Spirulina major PCC 6313: one gene and its partner. The protein of the gene in region 2 interacts with the protein of the main gene of each other region in a pairwise test. Links are inferred from orthologs where the notes say so. Each region holds a gene or a part of one and is shown on either strand. Other genes may lie near its edges.

Evidence for each region.
Region 1: the proteins of ruvA (region 2) and ruvC interact in binary tests that used the Escherichia coli proteins (3 or more experiments, as listed by UniProt). The link is inferred for Spirulina major PCC 6313 from one-to-one orthologs.

What each region holds. Positions count from the first base shown.
Region 1 is NZ_KV878783.1:3,057,375-3,062,798, reverse strand. What follows is about bases 2,662-5,424. They hold ruvC (crossover junction endodeoxyribonuclease RuvC), read right to left. Parts: upstream 4,414-5,424; coding sequence 3,910-4,413; downstream 2,662-3,909. Other genes in these bases: SPI6313_RS13445 (gluconeogenesis factor YvcK family protein), read left to right, coding at 4,587-5,424; SPI6313_RS13455 (hypothetical protein), read left to right, coding at 3,306-3,698; SPI6313_RS13460 (CTP synthase), read right to left, coding at 2,662-3,097. In the rest of the region: cobM (precorrin-4 C(11)-methyltransferase), read left to right, coding at 174-965; SPI6313_RS13465 (hypothetical protein), read right to left, coding at 962-1,396; more of SPI6313_RS13460, read right to left, coding at 1,427-2,661.
Region 2 is NZ_KV878783.1:3,994,075-4,002,396, reverse strand. Bases 2,543-5,542 are described here. They hold ruvA (Holliday junction branch migration protein RuvA), read left to right. Parts: upstream 2,543-3,727; coding sequence 3,728-4,357; downstream 4,358-5,542. Other genes in these bases: SPI6313_RS17690 (helicase C-terminal domain-containing protein), read right to left, coding at 4,805-5,542; SPI6313_RS17700 (hypothetical protein), read left to right, coding at 2,543-3,731. Also shown: SPI6313_RS17710 (RRXRR domain-containing protein), read right to left, coding at 1-939; SPI6313_RS17705 (Gfo/Idh/MocA family protein), read right to left, coding at 1,105-2,205; more of SPI6313_RS17700, read left to right, coding at 2,409-2,542; more of SPI6313_RS17690, read right to left, coding at 5,543-6,355; SPI6313_RS17685 (pentapeptide repeat-containing protein), read right to left, coding at 6,490-8,040; SPI6313_RS17680 (prephenate/arogenate dehydrogenase), read left to right, coding at 8,110-8,322. UniProt on the Escherichia coli protein: The RuvA-RuvB-RuvC complex processes Holliday junction (HJ) DNA during genetic recombination and DNA repair.

The sequences.
Region 1 (5,424 bases), 940 kb from region 2 along the record:
CGGAAAACCTTAACCCGGATGGCACAGCGCCAACACCGAGACTGATCGGAGCGTCAGGATCGATGCAGAGCGATTAAACTCCCTATAATAAAAAGCCTGTTGTGGCGATCGCGAGTCCCAAAGCTGGCACGATTGATCCGCAACAGCATCACCCTCTATTCTGTACGTTGCCCATGTCCTCTGATTCTCTCCAAGCCGCTGTTTATATCGTGGGAGCCGGGCCCGGTGATCCAGAACTATTAACCGTCAAAGCCCAGCGGATTCTCGCCCAGGCGGATGTAATTCTCTATGCGAATTCCCTCGTACCGATGCAGATTTTAGAAGGGACGCGACCCGATGCGGAGTTAATCGCCACAGGTCACACGACCTTAGAGGAAGTGGTGCCGTTAATGTGCGATCGCGTCCGAGCCGGTAAATCCGTCGTCCGGCTCCATTCCGGGGATCTCACCCTCTACAGTGCGATCCATGAACAGATGCACCGCCTGGCAGAGGCGGGGATTCCCTTTGAACTCGTGCCGGGGATTAGTGCATTTCAGGCCGCAGCGGCGAAATTGAGCGCAGAATTGACCGTGCCGGACTTGGTGCAGACGATTATTTTGACGCGGGTCAGTGGTCAAGCGTCCGCCGTGCCCGCAGCGGAGGAATTGCGATCGCTCGCCGCCCATCGGGCCAGCCTCTGCCTCTACCTCGCCGCCCGCCATGTGGACGCAGCCCAAGCCCAACTGTTGGAGCACTACCCCCCCGATACCCCCGTGGCCATCTGTTATCGGGTGGGCTGGCCCGATGAAAAAATCATCGTTGTGCCCTTGAGTGACATGGCCGCCACGTCCCACGATCAAGACTTGATCCGCACGACGATGTATTTAATTAGTCCGGCCTTGGGGGCTGGCGTGGCGCGATCGCAACTCTACCACCCCGATCACACTCACCTGTTTCGACCCCGCCCAGCAGAGGCCAACCGTTAAACCTCGCCCCCATCCTCTAACCGTTCCCCGGTCTGCTGCTCGATGAATTGGCAGAGGGTGGTATAGCTGGCGGGGTTGCTGTGGTGGGTGAGGACGATCGGCAACCCTGCATCGGGGAGCCAAAAGGTGATTTTTTGGCCGGGGCCATAGCAAAAACTGCTGATTTTCGCCAGGTTGATGATGTAGATACTGCGATCGTAATCAAGCTTAAACCAGGGGGTCATCGTGTTGGGTTTGGGTAAGGCGTGGGCGTAGGTGAGGATGCGATCGTACGTGCCTAAGTTGCCCCCACGGGTCAAGACCATCGGCATCCGACTGTCCGGCAACCACAGGGTTAACCGTCCATTTTTGGAACAAACAAACGCGGTAACCTGCTCCAAATCGATTAGGTAGTGTTGCCGAGCTTCTGGAATTTTGACCCAATGCGTCACTGCGATCGCACTCCCCCTGAGTGAGACAATTCAATTAGCAAGTTCGACGGGATGGGGTTCCGTCGGATTCAAAGACACATAACTCGCTGGTTCCGTTCCCTGACCCGCCCGCTCTAACGCAGCCTGGATCACCCCTTGGAACAGAGGATGAGGACGGCTCGGACGCGAGCTAAATTCGGGGTGAAACTGAGTTGCCACGAAAAACGGATGATGGGTATATTCAATCATCTCCACCAACCGACTATCCGGAGACGTGCCACTAATCCGATAGCCCGTCTCTAAGAATAGATTGCGATAGGCATTGTTAAATTCGTAGCGATGGCGATGGCGCTCGTAAATGACCTCTTGACCGTAGAGATGAGCGGCGAGGGTATCGGGCGCAATCCGACAGGGATACAGCCCTAAACGCATCGTGCCGCCCAGATCCACCACATCTTGCTGCTCCGGCAGGAGGTTGATCACCGGGTTGGGGGTTTTTTCATCAAACTCGGCACTGTTGGCCGCATCCAGATGGGCCAAATTGCGACCCCAATCGATGATCGCACATTGCATCCCCAGACAAAGACCGAGGAACGGCAATTGATGTTCACGGGCATATTGAATCGCCATCACCTTGCCATCCACCCCCCGAATCCCAAAACCACCGGGGACAATCAAGGCATGAACATCCTGGAGATAGTGGGCCGCGCCCTTGGTTTCGATGTCTTCGGCACTAATCCAGCGAAGTTTGATTTCGCTTTCGGCAGCGATCGCCGCATGACCCAACGCCTCCACCACCGAAAGATAAGCATCGCTGAGTTTGACATATTTCCCCACCAAAGCGATTTCGAGATGATGGCGCGGGGCCTTCATTCGCTCCACCAACGTGCGCCAGTTCTGAAGATCCGGCTCCCGTTGTTCCATGTGCAACAGATCCAGACTTTGCCGGGCGAGGCCCTCGGTTTCAAGAATCAGCGGCACTTCGTAAATGCTGCTCGCATCCGGGGAGGTGATCACCGATGCCACCGGCACATCACAAAATTCCGATAGTTTTTCCTTAATCCCAGCCTCAATCGGTTTCTCGCACCGACAGACGAGAATATCCGGCTGAATCCCGATCGATCGCAACTCTTTGACAGAATGCTGCGTCGGTTTCGTCTTCATTTCCCCCGCTGCATTAATCCAGGGCACGAGGGTGACGTGCATATAAATCACATTGTTACGCCCCACATCCTTGCGGAATTGGCGAATAGCTTCCAGAAACGGCTGTGATTCGATATCCCCCACCGTGCCGCCGATTTCCGTAATCACCACATCAGAATGGGTATTTTTGGCAACGCGGCGAATCCGTTCTTTAATTTCATTGGTGATGTGGGGAATCACCTGCACCGTGCCGCCTTGATAGTCGCCGCGCCGTTCTTTATTTAAGACCGATTGAAAGACCGAGCCTTGGGTGACGCTGTTAAACCGGGACATGGAGGTGTCGGTAAAGCGTTCGTAATGGCCAAGGTCTAAATCAGTTTCGGCTCCGTCTTCGGTGACAAAGACTTCCCCGTGCTGAAACGGGCTCATGGTGCCGGGGTCTACGTTGATGTAGGGATCGAGCTTCAGGATGGAAACGGAGTAGTCACGGGACTTGAGCAGCCGCCCTAAACTGGCTGCCACAATGCCTTTGCCAATGCTGGATACAACGCCACCCGTGACGAAGACGAATTTAGACATAAGACCTTTAACTATATCGGGAACGAAGATTCACCCGTTCATTGTGCCATACGGCCTTGAGGGGCAATCCGTGAGAATTGTTAAGGGTTGGGCGAGATCACCCCACGGGCTGGAGTGGGGTCAGTTGGGATGTCGTTGGACTGCTCCCGGTAGGGTTTCTTGCTATGCTAAGGGGTGAGTGCAAGTATCTAGTACAGATGGATGGTTCATGAGCGTGGACGTTTTAATTGAGTCAACGAGAAGCTTTGAACAGGATCTTGACAAGCTAAGCCAAGACGAGAAAGCGATCGCAGTCCAAAAGATCAATGACTGTGCAACTCTAGTTCCAACCCAAAAAGGTTCCGTTTATCAAAAACTGCGTCGCCCTCTTCTGATCTCAGGACTGAATGAAGATGAATCCTCTCTATATACCTTAAGGCTTTCAAAAAATCTAAGCGTGATCTTGGCAGTTGATGAAGATCCTATTTTTGAGCAAGCTATCTTCACTCTTTTTCGAGTTGTTAATTGCGATGAGATTAATCAAGCGTATCAAGAGATTGCAGCCTCTCTATACCAAGACATTCTCTCTCATCAGGATCGTGAAATAGCTCAAATCTCGTAACTTGGGCTATGGCACAAACTCTAACGCTTTGTGATGAATATGGCATTATCTACCAAGCCATGAAAGTCTTGCCAGATGAGCAATTGAAGATCGCTTGCCTTGTTTGAACCCGTTTTGCGCCAAGAGCTTGAACGTTGACAAGGTTGAGGGATAATGGCGATCGCTGTTCAGGGTGCTGATTGGACGGCAAGCAGCAGAACGGTATTTTTCGTTAAAGGTTTTGATAATGGGCGGTGAGGGCGATCGCGATCGCATCGGCGGCATCGTCGGGTTGGGGGATCGCGTCGAGATCGAGTTCACGGGTAACGGCGGCTTGGACTTCGGGCTTTTTGGCGTTGCCGTAGCCGGTGAGGGCTTGTTTGACTTGGGCGGGGGTAAATTCTACCATCGGGCGGTTGCTTTGGGCGATCGCTAATAAAATCACCCCCCGCGCCTGGGCCACGGTGATCGTATTGCCCATCCGGTAGAAAAATAATTTTTCAATGGCCACAAGATCCGGTTTACTTTGCTCGATCAATGTATGGAGATCGTCATAGAGGGTGATCAGGCGATCGCCCAAGGGCGTTTTCGCCGCAGTTTGAATAATGCCACAGTCCACCAAGCGGGGCAGCGTTGCCCCATCTTCATCGATGTCAATAATGCCAAACCCGACCCGCGCTAGACCCGGATCAATGCCTAAAATGCGGCGGGGTGGAGGGGTGCGATCGCAAATCATTCCGGAGTTAGCAACATTGAAAGATTAGAAATACTAAGGGGTGAGCCAAGCTCTCACCTTTGATCAGGTTAACTAAAGAGAGTTCCGTTGAGCAGTAACCGGGGAGTTTGGTGCATTTAGGTTATTATTCAAGCGAAATCATCGATTGAGCACTGTTCTTTTTTGTGATCGTTATGTCTATTGGGTTGATTGAGCAAGCCTTGCGCAATATCAAGGTGGATAAGCAGCACTGGGCAACTGTGAGCCAGCGGACACCGAAGCAGGTCAACCTGTGGATGAAATGGCTCGCGCCGGGCTTGTTCATTAAGCGGTGGTTGTTGTTGAGTATCACCGGAACATTGCTGGCCGTGTTGGGTACGGCGATTTGGGTGGGACTCACGCCAGTGTATCGCTTGATTGGGTTTATTTCGGATCTCTTAGAAGCGATCGCCCGCGTCATGCCCAATTCCATTTCTGGCCCACTGGCCCTGGCTTTGGGGTTGATTTTTTTAGTGTGGGGCCAAACCCGCAGTTTGGGATCAATTACCGAAGTGTTACAGGTGGGCGAAGGCGAAGAACTGATCGATCGCCTCTTGGCCCATCGTCGCCTCAACCGGGGGCCGAAAATTGTCGCGATCGGGGGCGGTACGGGCTTATCAACGATCCTGCGGGGCTTAAAAGAATACAGTGCGAATATTACTGCGATCGTCACCGTGGCTGATGATGGCGGCTCCTCCGGACGACTGCGGCGGGAAATGGGGATTTTGCCCCCTGGGGATATTCGTAACTGTGTGGCGGCTTTGGCAGCGGAAGAACAGTTGCTGACGGAGTTGTTTCAATATCGATTTAATTCGGGGGATGGCTTGTCGGGCCATAGTTTTGGGAATTTGTTCCTGACGGCGATGACGGAGATTACGGGTGATCCAGAACGGGCGATCGCCGCCAGTTCTAAGGTATTAGCCGTGCGCGGTCGTGTCCTCCCTGCTACCCTCAGCGATGTGAGCCTCTGGGCCGAAATGGAAGATGGCCGCC
Region 2 (8,322 bases):
GCGGGTTACTGTGCCCCCATATTTGCGGCGTAGACCCTTCTGACGGGGAACCATGAGGTGCAGTTGCCTGCGACTGATGGGTGGCCGTTTAATCACCACAAATGGGGCAGATGTGAGCTTAACCTCTCCAAACCAAAGATAACCGTGACTGCGTTTCCGGTGGAAGGGACGATACTCGATGAAGTATCCACAGGCTAAAGCGATACCATCTACCGCATGGGTTTGGGGAATTTGTTCTGCTTTGTCCTGAGACTTCTTCAATCCCAAAGCAGAGCGAAGTTGAGCGGTGCCATTGCCATCCTGCTGCCACCCGTAGCGAGTGTAGACGGGGGCAATCTGCTCCATTTTCTCAATGGCATAGGCTTGCCCCACCATGACCGGAGAGAAACCTTTCCCAGATTTTGCTCCCTTTCGACCTGAGGTTAAGTCCACGTCGGCGCGAACTTTCTCGTAGCCAATGGTGGCAATGGGGAATAGTTGTCCCAACTCCTGAACAACTCGAAACTCTAGGTCTCGGTTGGCTCGGATACTGGGGGGCACTTTCTGCTGTTTACGGTTGTTAAATCGCTTTTGGCGATGATTTCGTAGCTGGAAGGGTAACTCTCGATTAATCCGCCGACTGCGGCGAGAACGCCGTAGCATTCTGCGATGATCCATCCGTTCACGCACCCTGGGGTAGGGGAGTTCTAGGTGGGACTGGAATAATGTCGCTTGAGCGGATTGAACGGCAATCCCTGAATAGAGTTTGCCGGGATCGAGCCCGACCACGATGGGCTGGGTATTACGACCCGATGGCTCCGCTTTCAGGCGCACTACCTTGATCCGTAGATTGGTTTTCACCCATTGGGCCTTGCCCTGCGCTACCCACCGTTGAGCGCGACTACTCTTGGTGGGCATGGCAGGAGTACCATCAGGGTTTTGGACTGGGATGCGTTGCATGGAAGATAATTCCAAAACTATAGGTCTCTTCAGCCAGTGAGTACGGTGTTTCTGGGCTGAACCCACTCCCTGAGATTCCAGGGCCTTACAAATAATCCGATTTAGAGAAGCAACCGGAAGTGTTGCCGTACTAACCTTGGTGGCCTATTCGCAGCTACGACCGGGTTATCTCCGGTCACTCCCCCACCTCGGCGGATGCCAGGTGGGGGTCATTGAACGTTGATTGTCCTCTGCGACTAAAGCGTCAATTAAGCGGCTGGTGCGTTCCATATCGTCGTAAGAGATGGGCAGGGGTGTGCCGTTGATCAGGGCGGTATAGGTGCGATCGAGGAGGATTTTTAAACCTTCGTAGGGGGTGCGCTGCATGATTTTGCGGCGGAAGTTGCGGACGCTGGCTTTCATCAGGTCGAGACCGTTGCACCAGTGGTTGACGAGGGGGGAGAGTTGTTTGCCGCCACGGGGATAGACGGCGCGAATGTAGGGTTGAAATAGGTCGGTTTCGGCGTAGCCTGCGGTGCCTCGGACGCGGAAGTGAAAGCCTTCGGGCATGGTGGTGCAACTGAACCGGAATCGGGCATGAACGTTGTCGCCAATCACCAGCGCGTCTAGATCGTCGTATTTGAAGAGATCGCCGCCGCCGTGGTTGTTCCAGGTGGCGCGAATATAGTCAAAGCTGGGCAGGTAGGGCAGGGCGAGATAGACGAGATGGGTGATCAGGTCGTGGATCACGCCGGCGGGCATTTGGTGGATTGGGCTGGGGAGGTTTTCGTCAGCAAAGCGACCGCCGCCCCGGAGGCCGAGGGACATCCGCACTTCGATTTCTTCGATCTGGCCGAGTTTGCCCTGGGTCACGAGGTCATGAATGGCGAGGATCGGCTCGTTGAAGCGATAGTTTTGGTCTTCGATTAGGGCGCGATCGCACTCCTGAGCCACTGCCCACAGTTCTTGAAAGTCTTGATAATTGGAGGCGATCGGTTTTTCACAAATCACATGGGCCCCAGCTTTTAAACAGGCCGTGGCGATGAATTTATGACTTTGGGGCGGCGTGAGGATATGCACTACATCGGGCTGCGCTTCGGCCAACATCTGGTTAAAGTCCGTGTAGGGTGCATCAGCGCCATACCGTTGGGCAGCATAGCGGGCTGCGGCTCGCGAGAGGTCACACACTCCCACTAACCGAGCGTGGGGACTGGCGGCAAGGAAGCTGAGATGTTCTTTTGAAATCACCCCAGTGCCAATTACCGCCGCTTTAAGCACGGTTGTCATGATTAACTGTTCTCCTGAACCAAGGATTATGAAGGGTTACTCACCAAACTCTATGCGGGCGTTTCCCCCGTGTTCCGGTATTTTAAGGTACGCCCCTAGGGTCACACCGTTTCCTGATATATTTCGCAAGTTGGTCAAACGGGGCGAGGCTGTACCGGCGTGACCGGAAAACCGTACAATCGTTGCAGGTTTTCCGTTGGGCAATGCACGATTCTTCTGGCCCCTATCAAAGTCGTTTGTTGAATGCGATTAATCGCGCTCGGATTGTGTGGGGCGATCGCCTTCAGCGCACGGTGCGATCGGCCCAGGTGGCGGCGGTGTGGGGTGTGCAAGTGTTGCTGTATCCCTTCTATGCGTTGACCCAATGGGGACGTAATTTTAGCCTGCAACTCGAAGGATTTTTTAGTCCGTCTCCTCCCTTAAATTTGCAACCGGCCGACCCCGATACGCCGATTCAAAAGCTCTTGGCTCAGGTGACGACCGGGACAGTTTGGGCGGATCTGGATCTCGAAGCGATCGCACCTCCGACAAACATATCCCCCACCGGACTGATTCGAGGCATTGCCAGCGATCGCACCACCCGCAGCCTCCTCCTCACCGCCCACGACAACAGCCCCATTGCCCTCCCCCCAGCGGAACAGCAACGCCTCGATCGCCATATTCGCCTCGAACTCGCCGACTACGCCTATCAGAACTATCGCCGCAAGGTGCAGGCCTATCGCACCCTGATTCCTGCCGCCCTCAGCCAAGATCCGCAGATTTGGCCCCCTGTGCGGCGGTTTTGGGCGGTGATGCGTTGGCTGCAACAGAGTCCAGTGGCGATCGCTACTAATCTGTTTCACGAAGACACCTTTTTTGAACCGCCGATCTTTCCCCTCGCCCTGCCTCCCGCCCTCACCCTGCCGCCGCCGCCGTCCCTCCCCTCAGCCTTGGCCAAGCTCGATCCGCAAGTGGTGAGCCTCGAAACCCAACAGGCCGCCCTCCAAGCCCGCTGGGTGGATTGGATGAAGACCCAAACGCAACAAGAAGCCCCGTCCGGTACGCTGCAAGGGTTAATCCAGAGCGCGATCGCCTATTTCTTCGGCCTCCAACCCCAACTCACCCCCTTACAGCCCCCACCTCCCCCGCCCAGACAGCCCTGGCTCCTCTGGGAAGACATCCCTAACCCATCCAGCGGCTTCATTCCCTCCGTTCCCCGCAGCCGCTCCATCATCGACGACGAAATGGCCCTCGAACTCTATGCCGTCGAGCCGCCCCACCGTGACCCCTCGCCTCTGTCCCTCTTAAAACCCCCCATGACCTCCCCCGCCGACGATGCCCCCGCCCCCCTTCGCCGCCGCGAATCCACCGCCGCCCCGCCGGACTATCAACCGGACTGGCTCGATATCCCCGCCGAACCCGTGGGCTATGAAAAACATTGGCTCGAAGTGGTGCTAGGGGCCTTTGACCGGTTGATGGCACGGGTGGAAGATGCGGTCATTGGGCTGTGGCGACGGGTGCGATCGCGCCTCACCGGAGGGCGATGATTAGTTATCTCAACGGTCAAGTGGTAGCGGTGCAGCGGCGCAATCAGCGGCTGGTGGCGATCGTTGAAGTGAATCAGATCGGCTATGAAGTGCAGATTCCCGGCCGGTGGGCGACACAATTACCCACCGGCACAGGGGAGATGCTCCAAATCTTCACCCACCACCAAACCCGCGAGGATCAAACCCTGCTCTATGGCTTTGCGTCCATGGCTGAGCGGGATCTATTTCGCCAGTTAATCGCCGTCAGCGGCATCGGGGCCCAGTTAGCGATCGCCCTTCTCGATGCCCTGGGGTTAGAGGAATTGGTGCAAGCGATCGTCACCAACAACACCCGCGTTTTAATCAAAACCCCCGGCGTGGGCAAAAAAACCGCCGAACGCATCGCCCTCGAACTGAAAACCAGCCTCGCCCAATGGCGCACCACCGCCCAAATCGCCCCACCCGCCACCGCCAACCTTGACCCCACCCTCCAAGAAGATGTAGAACTCACCCTCCTCGCCCTCGGTTACGACCAAGACGAAATCACCTCGGCCCTCATCCACCTCCACCAAGACCCCCAACTCCTCAAAACCCCCGCGCCGGAATTATGGATCAAAGCAGCGATCGCTTGGCTCAGTCAAGGCTAGTGTCTTGTCTAGCTTAAAAAGGTGAGTTGTTATCCAGAGGGGTGAGGGTCGTCGAACCCCGGAGCACCAGACTTCAACTTCGCTCAGTCTTCAAGTTACTTGCCATCTGAGGCTAGACAGTCCACTAGTACAGCATCAAGGCTAAGAATCAGGATACTTGTAATAGCACGACACATCTTAAAAAGTGAGTTTTGGTTAATCGCTGGATTGCATCAATGGCAAGAGTTAAATCCACCCAACCCACCCTACTGTAAAGTACTACTTTAGCTGTGCCATGGCAGTAGGGTGCTGTTAGCGAAACGTAACGCACCATCACAACGCACCGACCGTCACCTTGAGCGTTGGCCATTCAATCCGATCCGAATCATAAGTCTTGACTCTGCGCAAGGGTCTAATCTGCGGCAGCATTGCCGCGAGGACTTATTTCGGTTTGCCATCAATCCAGACTTAAACAAAATCAATCGTATTCACCCGCGCCATCGGCTCTAACGCCGTCAAAATCTTCGCCCCGTAGCTGCGATGATTGACCCGATTATCCAAGAGCGCCACCACCCCCTGCACCTCCCGCACCGGCACGATCGCCCGCTGCAATTCCTGCATTGCCACCGGCAACAAGTAGTAGTGAAACCAGTCTTGGTGTTGGTGTTTATAATGGCGGACACGACCGGCCACCAGGGGATTTTCCATCGATGGCAGGGGCAACGTGGCAATGATCAGCAACTGCGGCAAGGGTAAAGCCTCTTGATGGCAACGCCAGAACGTCCAGCCACAGACCAAAATCCCCTCCGGCGCAAGCCCCTTCTGCTCCACCTTCACCACAGAGCCAAACTCCGCCGCCACCGTTGCCGCCACTTGTCCGCGTAGGGGCACATCATCCACAATCACCACGACCGGACGTTTCAACGGGGCAATCCAATCGGGGGGGTGGCGATGGCTCCGCCGCTGACTGATCATGCCACCGCGACAGAGGCGCAACACTTGATCCAAGAGGCGGGGCTGAAAATCCCGTGTGTTGGGGAGCGGCATGCGATCGGGGATATAAAGCTGGATATAGTCGTTTTGACGCTGGGGGGAAAACTTAACTTGCATCCAATCCCCCAGGCCTAACTGTTGCCGATAGCGATGCCCCTTGTTGGTTTCAAGCCCTAAAAACCCGCCCATCAAAACAATCGGTTGTTGCTCCCAAATCCCTCGTAAGGGCTGATCTACCTCAATGGGCGCGAGGTGGAGATTGACCTGTTGCGTTGCAGCATTGCGGCTGGCCCAATGGAGTTGCCCCGGTTGCGGCCATTGTTGACGGAATTGCTCCCAGGGGGGCGGTAGGGGGGCGGGGGGGAGTTGCTCGTGGAGGGTGGTGAGTTGGTCGAGTTCCTCAGGGTTGAGGGGGTGGCTGTGGTAGGGGTTGCTGGGACGGCGGCGAATGGCTTGGGTGATGCTTTGGTACAGATTCAGGATGATCTGTTGGGGGTCGGGTTGATCGGGGTGGGCGAGCCACGATCGCCACAGGGCATCCCAATCCTGGGGGGTGAGGGTGAGGGTGAGGTGTTGGCGGGTGAGTTGGGCCCAATCGTCAGCGGGATCAATCAGGGTGGGAATCTGGGGGGGAAAGCCACCACAAGCAGAGAGGCGATCGCCGAGCCAAGTTTCGGGCGTAGTCACCCAAAGCCCCTGAAACTCCGGCGGCATCTGCTCACCGGTTTGTACTGCTTTTGTCACCCCAAACGCCCCTAAGAGGCGCGGAATATCAACGGTGAGCAAGGATTCATGATGAAATTCCGGCGTGACTAGGACAACAGCATCGGGCCAGAGGAGGGCAGCCGCGAGATAGCTGAGGCGATAGGTGGCGGGACGGGTGGCGGTTTGGATCAGGGCCGATCGCCCAAGCCGGAAGGCACGGACGACGAGCCGGGTTAAGGTGAGATGGTGTTGCCAAAGGGGTCGGTCTTGCGATCGCAAAAATTCCAGCAACGCCTGATGAGCCTGAGCTTCAGTAATCATGAATCTGCACGACAAAAAACCATGGCAACCCGCTTATTTTAACGGTTTCACCGCCCCCCTCGATGCCAAGAGGTCATGAGACCAACGTTGCCGTTGCTTTGCATCAGCCCCATGGCTTGCCAGCGATCGCCTGTTTAAGCAAAACAATCCTGCATAAACTGGATCAAAATCTGAAGGGGTGGCAAGGACATTTCCGGCAACGCGGACTGCTCCGATGAATCCATTTCATCGCCTTGCACCGCTGGAATATATTTCCCGAAATAGGGATGATGGTACAGGTCGATACTATGGTTATTGGCATTTGTGAGCACCGTGTAGGTAGGCGACTCCAAAAACAGAGAAGCATCTTGAGGCATGACATTATCCTGCTCCGCTTTAACCGATGCTAAATGTTGCATTAACTGTTTTAAGTCTTGATACCACTGTTGGAGAATTTCCTGTTTGACTGTTGACAACTCACCCTGAGGCGTATGGGTTACCGCACTCAGAATCTTCTGAAGTTGTGTGCCGATCGCCTCAGAATCCAGAAATGGCAACATCACGCAATAGGCCGTCAAAAAAAGGTCAGAATTACGATTCACCGTAAAGGTTAGATAGGTGCGACGGGTGGTGATTTGGATGCTGGGTGGGTGTTCCATGCGGGGATAGGCCTGGGTGATCTGGTGGTAGATCGTCGCCAAGGCAAGATTGGCCGAAAGATTAAAGGGAGCATCAACGGCAACTTTAACCATCGGCCGGGTTTCCTTAAAAAAGGACTGCACTTGCTCCGGTCGTAACTGTCGCACTTCCGACCCATCCCCCAAGGGACTCAGATCCACCCACTCGCAACTCAAATTTGTGGTTTTCAGGTTCGAGCGCAACACATTATGCAACATGGCCCCCGTCAATGTTGCGCCGGTGAGATCCGCGCCATCCCATTCCGCCCGCATTAAGCGCACCCGGCTGAGATCGGCATGGACAAGGCTGGCATTAATTAAGTTGGCATCCCGCAAATCTGCCCCGGTCAAACTTGCGCCGCTCAACTTGGCATCACTGAGGTCTGCCCCGGTGAGGTTCGCCCCGCTTAAATCTGTCCACCGGAGGTTTGCCCCCCGCAAGTCCGCCCCGGTTAAATCCGCGCACATTAAGCGAGCATGGCTGAGATCGGCATCACGGAGATTCGCGGCAATCAGTTTCGCACGGGTGAGATCGCCGCTGCTGAGGTCAACTTGTTCGAGGTTGCCTTCGGTGAGGTTTGCGCCCCGGAGATTGGTTTCGCTGAGGTTGCAGTAGCTGAGGTTGACTTGGCGCAGACTCGCTTCGCGCAGGTCGGTTCCGTTTAAGTTGGCCCCGCTGAGGTTGGCCCCGCTGAGGTTGGCGCGCACCAGTTCAGAACGAATGATCACCGCTTCAATCAGTTCGGCGTTGCGTAGATCGGCTCGGATCAGGTTGGCGACGTTGAGTTGAGCTTGATTGAATTTGGCTCCGATTAGGTTGGTTCCACTGAGGCGGGCAACGTGTAGTTTGGTGTTGCTGAGGTCTGCGCCGCTGAGGTTAGCACCGCTGAGGTTAGCCACGATGAGCCGTGAGCCTTTTAAAATGGCTCCGCTGAGGTTTACGCCCCGCAGGTTTGCTTCGTTGAGATTGAGGGGGCCAAAATCTCGCTTGCCAGTTGCATAGAGATGGCAGAGTTCTTTAAGATTCATGGGGGGGCAGGCGTGCGTAAACCGATACAGAGACGATAAGAAAATGCTATCAGGGATTTTTGGCTTGTGATGGATGTGGGCATTGTGGGGTTGGGGCTGATTGGGGGATCGTTGGGGCTAGAGTTACGATCGCAGGGCTATCGAGTCTTGGGCGTGTCCCGACGACCGGAAACCTGTGAACGGGCGATCGCCAAAGGGATCGCCGACCGGACTAGTACAACGTTTGACATACTGTCGGCGGCACAACTCGTTTTCCTCTGTCCCCCCCTTGATGCGCTACGC